Regions from separate parts of the Obesumbacterium proteus genome, predicted to be linked through region 2. Evidence: predicted binding sites of a transcription regulator. Region 2 holds the regulator's gene; the other holds the start of a gene.
What was found. Region 2 encodes PhoB, which activates phosphate uptake and scavenging genes when phosphate is short. Its sites were predicted from a motif close to CTGTCATAAAACTGNCNNAT; they were not measured.
Positions count from the first base shown of each region.

Region 1: a site for PhoB is predicted at 3,978-3,997, ahead of glpT (glycerol-3-phosphate transporter). Genes of this name have one in related genera too.

Region 1 covers NZ_CP014608.1:1,218,347-1,223,794, reverse strand. The annotation lists gene glpC (anaerobic glycerol-3-phosphate dehydrogenase subunit GlpC) at 1-850, opposite strand, end outside; gene glpB (glycerol-3-phosphate dehydrogenase subunit GlpB) at 847-2,118, opposite strand; gene glpA (anaerobic glycerol-3-phosphate dehydrogenase subunit A) at 2,108-3,763, opposite strand; gene glpT (glycerol-3-phosphate transporter) at 4,216-5,448, shown strand, end outside.
Region 2 covers NZ_CP014608.1:4,096,527-4,101,974, forward strand. The annotation lists gene phoR (phosphate regulon sensor histidine kinase PhoR) at 1-1,175, opposite strand, end outside; gene phoB (phosphate response regulator transcription factor PhoB) at 1,408-2,097, opposite strand; gene sbcD (exonuclease subunit SbcD) at 2,327-3,595, shown strand; gene DSM2777_RS19165 (SbcC/MukB-like Walker B domain-containing protein) at 3,592-5,448, shown strand, end outside.

The sequences.
Region 1 (5,448 bases), 2.1 Mb from region 2:
CACCGTCTAATAAGCGATAGAGATAGCGCGTTGCCAGCTCAACGTCTTCACGCACCTGCGTGGTATCCACATCCAGTACGTGCGGATATTCATCACGGATGGTAAATGCACAGGTTGAAGACGTCGCAACAACCGGAATGCCTTTACCAATCACGGCGTCGGTCAAAGACTCTGCGTTAACGCGAGCCTGCTTTTTCGCCTGTTCGATAAACCCATTCGCAATCAGCGGTACGCCGCAGCATTTTTCGCGCTTCAACAACTGCACGCCAATACCCATCGCGTTAAACACGCTCACCAAATCTTTGCCGAGCTGCGGATGGTTATAGTTAACGAAACAACCGTGGAAGAAAGCGACCTGTTCGGCGAACTTAGCCTGTTCTGCGGCCTGTTTTTTGTACCAATGACGGAATGTCCCCAGCGAATATTTTGGCAACTCACGGCGATGGTCGATCTTCAGCGCTTTATCCAACAGCTTGCGCACTGGTTTCAGACCGGTAGTCATATTCACAATCGGCGCGAACGGCGTTGATAGCGTCCCCATCAGATCGGTATGGCTGAGAATTGCGTCACGCAGCGTCGGTTTATGCTGGCTATAATTCGCCTTAGCACGTTGAATAATATCGCCAATTTTTACGTCTGATGGGCAAGCAACCTCACAGCGTTTACAGTTAGTACAGTATTTCAACGCATCATCATAAAGCAGAGGATCTTTCAAACGCAGACGTTCACCGTCTGGCCCGGCCTGTTTTGGCCCCGGATAATTCGGGTTAACCTTCGCGACCGGACAATAGGTGGTGCACACCGTACATTTAATGCAGTTTTCGAAGCTGTTATCTGCGAGCAGGTTCATAGCGCGCCCTCCGCTTTTGCCAAAATTTGTTCCGCCGCATGCAGCGCTGTTAGCATTGATACACCGGCACCGCAGCCTTGCTGAATAGGATCGTATCCCCCCAGAACGGCACCAATGACGCGTAGATTACTCACGACTTTGCCACCTATCGTTGGGCGCAGCTGCTCATCGGTGCTCACACCGAACTGCAAATACGGCTGAGGCGTGAACATATTTTCAGTGCTCCAGTTAGCCCGCTCGTTTTCACTGATAACGTCTAAGCCAAACACGGGTTCAGTCACGCCGTTGAAATCAGCCTTAAGCCCATTACTGAAGAAACTACCGCTCGCCAGAACCACATTTTTCGCCCGCAAAGGAATGTCGGTGTGGTTACGCGTATAAATTCTCGCCTCGGAGCCCTCTTCCAGATCGGCTCTTAACACCGCATCACCGGGCATAATCACGCCGCCCAGCGCCTGAAAACGGCGGCGAAGCAGATGATGCAAACGCATTCCCAGCACCGATGGCGGCAGCGTTGGCAACAGCAATAACGGCACTCTCACCCGCGAGCGTAAATGCTCTAATGCATCAGCTTGTTCCATGCCAACACAGGCAGGCATGATGATGGCATCCACCTGCTGGGCAAGACGGTTAAGTTCGTCAATCAGCAACTGTTGGTTATCAGGTAAATCCAACACGCGTGCAATATTCACCGCGCGGAATTCACTTGGATTATTGCGTAAACGATCTAACGCGGGCAGCGTAAGCTCCGCAATTTTGGTTTCTATGCCCTGCTCGGCCAACGAATTCGCCACGAGGTGCGGCTGGAAATCGAGGAATCCTTCAATACCGGCAACCAGCACGCGTTCCCACTGCAGCGGCTGATCCAGTGCGCTCACCGGCACTTCGTTTGGGCTCAGCCACGTTGCTCTGCGCGTTCCCAACGGCGTGACGCGTAAATGGTTTTGTTGGCAGCTTCCCACTAACGCCAATCCGCTGCGTTCCAGTAAACGTTCAGATTCCGCGGCATAACGTACCACCGCATCATGCCCCATTAAGCTATAAGGATGCTGCGGAGCCTGATTCGCCAAAGATTCCAACGCGGCCAGCGGTTGCTCTACGGCGCTGCCGTCAGGCAGATGACATAACAGATCCAGCGAGCCAGAAGAAAAATGCAGCGCGCTTTGACCCGAGCTCACAATGGCGCATTTCTGCCCAGCCTCAGCTAATCGAATACCGCACAATAGCCCGGCCAAACCGCCGCCAATCATTACCGTGTCAAATTTCATTGTCATTCTCCTGAGCGCCCTGATTCTGCGCAGGTGCTTCCATGCCGCATAAACCTTGGTAAACCCAAGCCGTAAATTCGCTTTCGCGCAGCGCATCGCCCCAAGCTATTGGGCGCACACCTTTCCAGCGTTCATTCAAGAAATGAGAGAGCTGATCGATAGATTGCTTCGGCGTGGTAACTTTAAAACGATTAAGCAGACCCGCGGCGCGGCAGGCGCAAAGCTCGCCCTGACAGGTGCCCATACCCACACGGGTACGGCGGCGCAAATCCACCAGATTATTCACCGTCAGAGAATCAACCGCATAGCGCACTTCCCCGGCGGTTACGGCTTCACATTCACACACCAAACTGTTGCTCAGACGATCGCCCGCCAACATACGATCGGCGCGATCGCCATGACGATACACTGCCGAACCTCGGATCGTGGCAGGTAACGAGATCACCTTGCGCAGCGTCTCTTCGGCTGAATGTTGTGATCCCGGCAGTGCTTCAGTCGCCGTGGTACACGCGGTTGTAATACCGAGTTTCTCGCAGACTTTATCCGTGGCCCATTCCGCCATCAGGCGATAGGTCATCAGCTTGCCGCCGGTGATCGTGATAAAGCCTTCCAGACCATCACGAACCGCATGATCGAGCAGCACAATGCCGCGGCTCACGTTACGTCCGCTTGGATCGTCGTCGCTGGCAACCAACGGACGCACGCCCGCATAGGCGCGCAAAATGCGCGTTCTCGCCAGTTTAGGCGAAAGCTTTTCACCCTCGCGGATCAAGATATCGACTTCTTCCGGCGTCACGATCATGTTGTCGATCTGATCGTAATCGATGTGCGTTGAGGTGGTACCAATAAGAGAAATGGTATCGCCCGGCACCAAAATATCGGCATCGGCAGGCTTACGGCAGCGGTTGATCACCATATTGTTGATGCGATGCCCAAGGATCAACAATGCGCCTTTAGCTGGGAACATGCGTACCCGCAAATCGGCATACTCAGCGATATGCTGACCCCAAATCCCCGCAGCATTCACCACGATTTGCGCATGAATTTCATAGCTTTCACGCGATTTATGGTCGATAACGCGCACGCCGGTAATACGATCGCCGTGGCGTAATAATCCGCTCACTTCGTGATAGGTCAGCACCTGCGCACCATGCTCACGCGCATCCAGCATATTGGCTGCGGTGAGGCGGAATGGATCAACGGTGCCATCAGGCACGCGTACTGCACCAATCAGAGCGGGGTTAGCCGCAGGCTCAAGGCGTAGCGCCTCTTTAGGATCAATGGCCTGCGCATCAATACCCGCTTTTTGGCAGGCCTCGATAAAGCCAGATTGGAAACCCAAATCATCTTCAGGAAGCGTGATAAACAGGCCATCTGAGCGTTCAACGCAGTGACGAGCAATGCGCTTAAGAATTTTGTTTTCTTCAATACATTCACGTGCTGATTCACCATCGGTTACCGCATAACGCGCACCGCTGTGTAAAAGGCCGTGATTGCGCCCTGTTGCGCCCGTCGCAATATCGTGACGCTCTAATAAAATACAGCGTAGGCCGCGGCGTGCGCAGTCACGAGCAATCCCTGCACCGGTAGCACCGCCCCCGATGATGATGACATCAGTCTCTTGTGTCGCTGGGCTTTGTAGCATGTGTGGCTCCCGACCTTATTCACAACAATGAATGTACTGATAAGTAATTGTGCTTATTAAGACATAACCCACACAGAAATTGTTTGATAAGGAGCAAATACGCGCACAAAACGAAAGTTATTAGCGCGTATTTCACCATTTTTGTGATCATTATCACTAGATACATGTGATTTTTGGTTTCAAAAAATTAACTAACCGCTCAAAATCAGCATCGCATTCATAAAACTGTAACAATTTGCGCGATCTCTCACAGTAACGATATGCGCGTTTGAATACTCTACGCTCGAAAAAGAAAATGGAATGACCACCACTGAACGGAAAATAGCGAAATAAAGTCACCATTGCTGTTCTATTTACCCACTTATTAGCACACAGCAAACCTTTACCGAGCTCACTGGGGAATCGGTTCAGGATACATATAAAGAAGAGAAAGCCATCGGAGGCATATCTACATGTTAAGTATTTTTAAACCCGCAGCGCACACCAAGCGCTTGCCTGACGCACAGGTCGATCCGACCTATCGTCGTTTACGTTGGCAGATCTTCATGGGGATCTTCTTCGGATACGCCGCCTACTATCTGGTACGTAAAAACTTTACGCTGGCGATGCCTTACCTTATCGAACAAGGTTTCTCTCGTGGCGATCTGGGCTTTGCCCTTTCTGGGATTTCAATCGCTTACGGTTTCTCGAAATTCATTATGGGTTCCGTCTCCGACCGCTCGAACCCACGCGTGTTCTTGCCTGCCGGTCTGATTCTGGCCGCCGCGGTGATGCTCTTCATGGGCTTTGTGCCATGGGCAACCTCCAGCATTGCGGTCATGTTCGTTCTGCTGTTCCTCTGCGGATGGTTCCAAGGGATGGGATGGCCTCCATGTGGCCGTACCATGGTGCACTGGTGGTCGCAGAAAGAGCGTGGCAGCATCGTTTCCGTGTGGAACTGCGCGCATAACGTCGGCGGCGGCTTGCCTCCACTTCTGTTCCTGTTGGGGATGGCGTGGTTTAACGACTGGCACGCAGCGCTGTATATGCCAGCCATCGCAGCCATTGTTGTTGCTCTGATTGCCTTTGGCCTGATGCGCGATACTCCGCAGTCTTGTGGTTTGCCACCGATTGAAGAGTACAAAAACGACTACCCAGATGATTACACTGAAAAAGCTGAAGAAGAGCTGACCGCTAAGCAAATCTTCATGCAGTACGTACTGCCGAACAAACTGCTGTGGTACATCGCTATCGCTAACGTGTTCGTTTATCTGCTGCGCTACGGCATTCTGGATTGGTCACCAACCTATCTGAAAGAAGTGAAACACTTCGCGCTGGATAAATCCTCTTGGGCTTACTTCCTGTATGAATATGCGGGTATCCCAGGCACCCTGCTGTGCGGTTGGATGTCGGATAAAGTGTTCCGCGGTAACCGTGGCGCCACCGGCGTGTTCTTCATGGTGCTGGTCACCATCGCCACCATCGTTTACTGGATGAACCCAGCGGGCAACCCAGGCGTTGATATGGCTTGTATGATTATCATCGGCTTCCTGATTTACGGCCCAGTGATGCTTATCGGTCTGCACGCACTAGAGCTGGCACCGAAAAAAGCGGCGGGTACCGCAGCGGGCTTTACCGGTCTGTTCGGTTACCTAGGTGGCTCGGTAGCAGCCAGCGCCATCGTGGGTTACACCGTTGACTTCTTC
Region 2 (5,448 bases):
GCCAGCCCTAAGCCGCTGCCGCCGGTTTGGCGCGAACGCGCTTTATCAACCCGATAAAAACGCTCAGTCAAACGCCCCAAATGCTCCGCCGCAATGCCGGGGCCATTATCGCTAACTTCGAACTGCGCGCCTTGAGTGGTTTGTTGCCAGCAGACTTCAATTTTGGTGCCGTCCGGCGTGTGGTTAACCGCGTTATATACCAGATTAGAAACCGCGCTACGCAGCTGATCGTCGTTGCCGAATACTTTGAGTTTATCGTTGATGCGGAAGGTGATTTCATGGCGACCGTTACTCAACGACAGCGCCTCACGTTCCAGCATATGCAGCATCACGGGGACATCAACAATTTCATTCAAGGCAATCGGCGGAGCCGCTTCGATTTTAGAGAGGGTCAATAGCTGCTTCACCAAGCTGTCCATACGCTTGGTCTGCTCTTGCATGGTCGCCAGCGCCTTCTGCCGCACCGGAGCCGCCATATCGTCATCGTTCATCATCTCGAGATAGCCCTGTAACACGGTCAGCGGCGTGCGCAGTTCGTGGCTAACGTTGGCAAAGAAGTTACGTCGCGTGCCCTCTAACTGCCGCGTTTGAGTCACATCACGAGCCACCATCAGCAGTTGGCCTTCGGCATACGGCATCACACGAAATTCAACGAAACGGCCATTATTGAGATGCAGCGTGAGCGGACGGGAAAAATCTTGCGATTGCAGATAATGCGTGAATTCGGGGTAGCGCAGAAGGTTAAGAATATGCTGGCCATTATCCTCTGGCCAACGAAAACCGAGCAGGTGTTGCGCCAAGCCATTACACCAGAAAATATTGCCTTCTTCGGTCGTCATAATCACCGCATCGGGCAATGACTCAGCACCGCTGCGAAAACGTTTAATCAGCAGTGCCAGCTCGCGACGACGGCGTCGATTACGCTGCTGCATCTGATATAAACCATAGAACAACGGCTCCCAGCTTCCTCGCCCAGCGGGTGGGGTCATACTACGGTCGACCCATAGCCAGTGCGAGAGGCGCAACTGGTTATAGAAATGCCAGCCCAATAGCGCAGACACCGCAGCCAGCAGAAACCACGGCAAATAGCCGATCAGCAGCCCAAGGATCACCGCCGGAATGCAGCAAAACAACAGCTCCAGCAGCAGTCTTTTCCACGATAGGCGTTCAAGCACGATGTTGGCTCTTTGTTCTTAACAACATAGAAATAATAGACATAGTGATACCCAAAATCAGTGAGGCCCGATTAAGGGTCCCAATGCATAATCATACCGTTTACTTAAGCTCGATTTTAGGGGGAGTACACCGATGGGGTCGTAGCGGCGCAAGCCGCCGGAGCGCCCCGCGGTGTGCTAGACCCGTGTATCTCGATCTTTCAAACAAGCGTCACGGAATATGCATAGCGGGTTAGAAACGCGCCGAAAAACGATAACCCGTCCCACGAACGGTTTGCACCATTTTATCATGCCCGCTCAGCTCCAGCGCTTTGCGCAGTCGGCGAATATGAACATCCACGGTGCGGTCTTCTACATAAACGTTAGTGCCCCAGACATGATTTAGCAACTGCTCGCGGCTATAAACGCGCTCGGGATGAGTCATGAAAAAATGCAGCAACTTAAACTCAGTCGGTCCCATATCCAGCGGGGCTTCGTTGGCCATCACACGATGTGACGTCGGATCGAGACTCAGCCCCTGCACTTCAATCACCTCTTCCACCGCCATCGGCGAAATACGGCGCATCACGGCTTTAATTCTGGCCACCAGCTCTTTGGGCGAAAAAGGCTTGGTGATGTAATCGTCTGCGCCCACTTCCAAACCGCGCACGCGATCTTCTTCTTCACCGCGAGCGGTCAGCATCATCACAGGAATTTCACGCGTTAACGCTTCGCGCTTCATATGCTTGATGAACTGGATCCCAGAACCGCCCGGCAGCATCCAATCCAGCAGCACTAAATCAGGATAAGGCTCAGAAAGCGAGTTCACCGCGCTGTCATAATCTTCGGCTTCAACCGGTTGGTAGCCGTTTTGCTCTAAAACAAAACACACCATTTCACGAATTGGCGCTTCATCTTCTACTACCAATATGCGTCTGGCCATTGTTAATCCTGCTTAAGTTTGGTTGCGGGCGCCATTATGCGTCAGATTTATGACAGATTTATGAAAAAAAACAATATGCCAAGCATCACTGTAATAAATGGTTTTGTAAACCCAGATTGATTATGGCCTCAGTGCCGGACATGGGTTCACCTCCCTCATAGATTGCGTATAATCGATTTCATTCTCCGTCGTGGCTCACGCTACGCTCAGCAAGGACAGCAGGACTCGCATGCGTCTTATCCATACTTCAGACTGGCACCTTGGTCAGCATTTTTATACCAAAAGCCGTAGCGCTGAACATCAGGCCTTTCTGCGCTGGCTCATTGAACAAGCATCGGCGCATCAGGTCGATGCCATTATTGTGGCGGGTGACGTCTTTGATACCGGTTCGCCGCCGAGCTACGCGCGCGAACTGTATAACCGCTTCGTCGTGGAGTTGCAGGCAACGGGCTGCCAGTTAGTGGTGTTAGGTGGCAACCATGACTCCGTCGCCACGCTGAATGAATCTCGCGCTTTACTCGCCTGCTTGAACACGCAGGTTATCGCCAGCAGCGCAGGCGATTTACAGCATCAGGTATTGCAGCTCAAACAGCGCGACGGTTCCGTCGGCGCGATTCTGTGCGCGGTGCCTTATCTGCGCCCACGAGATATCCAAACCAGCTTAGCGGGGCAATCTGCCGCAGAAAAACAAAACGCCCTACAGCAGGCTATCGCCGCACATTACCAGTCGTTGTACGATCTGGCCGTTGCCGAACGAGATGCCTTAGGCGGAAACCTGCCGATTATTGCCACCGGACATCTCACCACTATCGGTGCCAGCACGTCTGACTCAGTGCGTGATATCTATATTGGTTCACTCGATGCGTTCCCGGCCTCCGCGTTTCCTCCTGCCGATTACATTGCGTTGGGCCATATCCATCGTCCGCAGCGAGTGACCAGCAGCGAGCATATTCGCTACAGTGGCTCGCCAATCCCTCTTAGCTTTGACGAACTGGGCAGCGAGAAAAGCATCTGCTTAGTGGATTTCTCAGGTGCTGCGCTGGAAAAAGTGACGCTCTTGCCGGTTCCCCAATTTCAGCCAATGCAGCTCATCAAAGGCAGCATTGAACAAATCGAACAACAGCTCGCCGCATTTAAAGCCACCACAGCGGATCATAGTGAGAGTGAAAAACCGGTCTGGCTAGATATTGAAATCAGCAGCAGCGCCTATTTGAACGATCTCCAACGTCGAATTCAGCAGCAGGCCGAAACCCTTCCCGTTGAGGTTATTTTGCTACGCCGCAGCAAAGAACAACGCCTAAGCGCCCTCACGCGCCAAGACAAAGAAACGCTGAGCGAGCTAAGCGTCAGCGACGTATTTGAACGCCGCTTGGCGCAGGAAGAAACCGACGATGAAGCGCTGATCGCACAACAATCACGCATTCGAAATCAATTCCATCAGGTGCTGGATGAACTGGTGTTAGAGCAAGACGAAACTCGCGAGGAGCATGACGCATGAAAATCCTCAGCCTACGGTTAAAAAATATCAACTCGCTCAAGGGCGAATGGAAGATCGATTTCACCCGTGAAGACTTTGCCAATAACGGCTTATTTGCCATCACCGGCCCAACCGGCGCGGGGAAAACAACGCTGCTCGACGCACTCTGTTTGGCGCTGTATCACCAAACGCCGCGCTTGAAGGTGTCACCCACGCAAAATGAACTGATGACACGCGGCACCGCTGAATCGTTGGCCGAGGTTGAATTCGAAGTGAAAGGCGTCGGCTATCGCGCTTTCTGGAGCCAGCGTCGCGCCAATAACAAACCAGATGGCAATTTACAAACGCCAAAAGTAGAGCTCGCGCACATTGCCGATGGTGAAATCATCACCGATAAAATCCAAACCAAGCTGCATAAAATTGCCGATATTACCGGTTTGGACTTTGGCCGTTTCACCAAGTCGATGATGCTGTCACAGGGCCAGTTCGCCGCCTTCCTCAACGCCGATCCAGCCGAACGGGCTGAGTTACTGGAAGAACTCACCGGCACCGAAATTTATGGGCAACTATCGGAGCAAATATTCCAGCGTTTCAAACAGGCAAAAATCGATCTTGATACGCTACATGAACGCGCCGCAGGCGTAGAGCTGCTCAGCGAAGAAGCACTTAACCAGCTTTCCGAACGTTTGTCTGAATTGCAACGTGAAGAACAGCAGCAAACGTCTTTGCGCCAAACGCTGATGACCGATCTCCAGTGGCTGCAAAAAAGCCAAGAGCTCAGCCAAAACCGAGAACAGTGCACTCAGCGCGTTACCGCGGCATCGCAACAGTGGCAAACCGCCCAGCCGGAAGTTTTACGCTTGGAACGCAGTGAACCAGCGGAGAAACTACGCCCGCTGTTGTTAACGCTACGCCAGACACGTGCTGATTTAGCATCAACGGCTCAAAGCCAGCAACAGCGCGAACAGCAGCACCAGCAGCTAACTTCGCAGCTAGCGTCACTGCAAACCGCGTCAGCGCAAGCGCTGCATGCCAAACAGCAACACCAGCAGCAACGTGCCGCCACGGAAACGTTGATCAACCAACAGGTGGTGCCGCTTGATTCAAGGCTGACGCAGATCCGCGAAGACCTGTTGGCTCAGCAGCAAAAACTCACGCAAATCAGTGAAGAAAAGCAGAAACAAGAAGCGGCGCTGAAGCAAAATCGAGAAAAGCTGCAAGCCCAGCAGCAGGAAATCAACCAGCTTCAGCAACAGTTGGCCGATACTGCACAGCACGCGGAATGGAATAACCATTTAGGCCGCTGGAAAAGCCAGTTCGAGCAATCTGCCGAACACCGCCAAAGCTTAAACGAACTGCGTAAACGCATTGCCGATGCAGAAAAAAATATCGCAGCCGAAACCGAAAAACTCACGACGCTGCAACAGGCTGGCTCCCTGCTCAATCAGCGTTTAGCTCAACAGCAAAAAATCTGCGCCGAAACGGAATTACAGCATCAGCAGCTGGAGCAGAAACACAGTTCAGCGCAGTTAGAAACACAGCGTGAAAAATTGCACCGCGGGCAACCTGCGCGCCAGATTTTGATACAAACCAGCCCGTTATTTGGAAAAGCCTCACAGCGACAAAAACAATTGCAGGCGCAAAATACGCAACGCACGCAGGAACTGCTCGCGCTGGAGCAACTTTTAGCCACCAAACGCTTGGCTTATAAAGAGAAACGTCAGCATCTGAACGATCTGGAAAAGCAGATCGATCTACAGCGTCGGGTGATCGGACTAGAGCAAGAGCGAGCGCGTTTAATCGCTGGCGATCCCTGCCCACTTTGCGGATCGCTGGAGCATCCGGCGGTTAAAACCTACCAAACACCGGCGCTT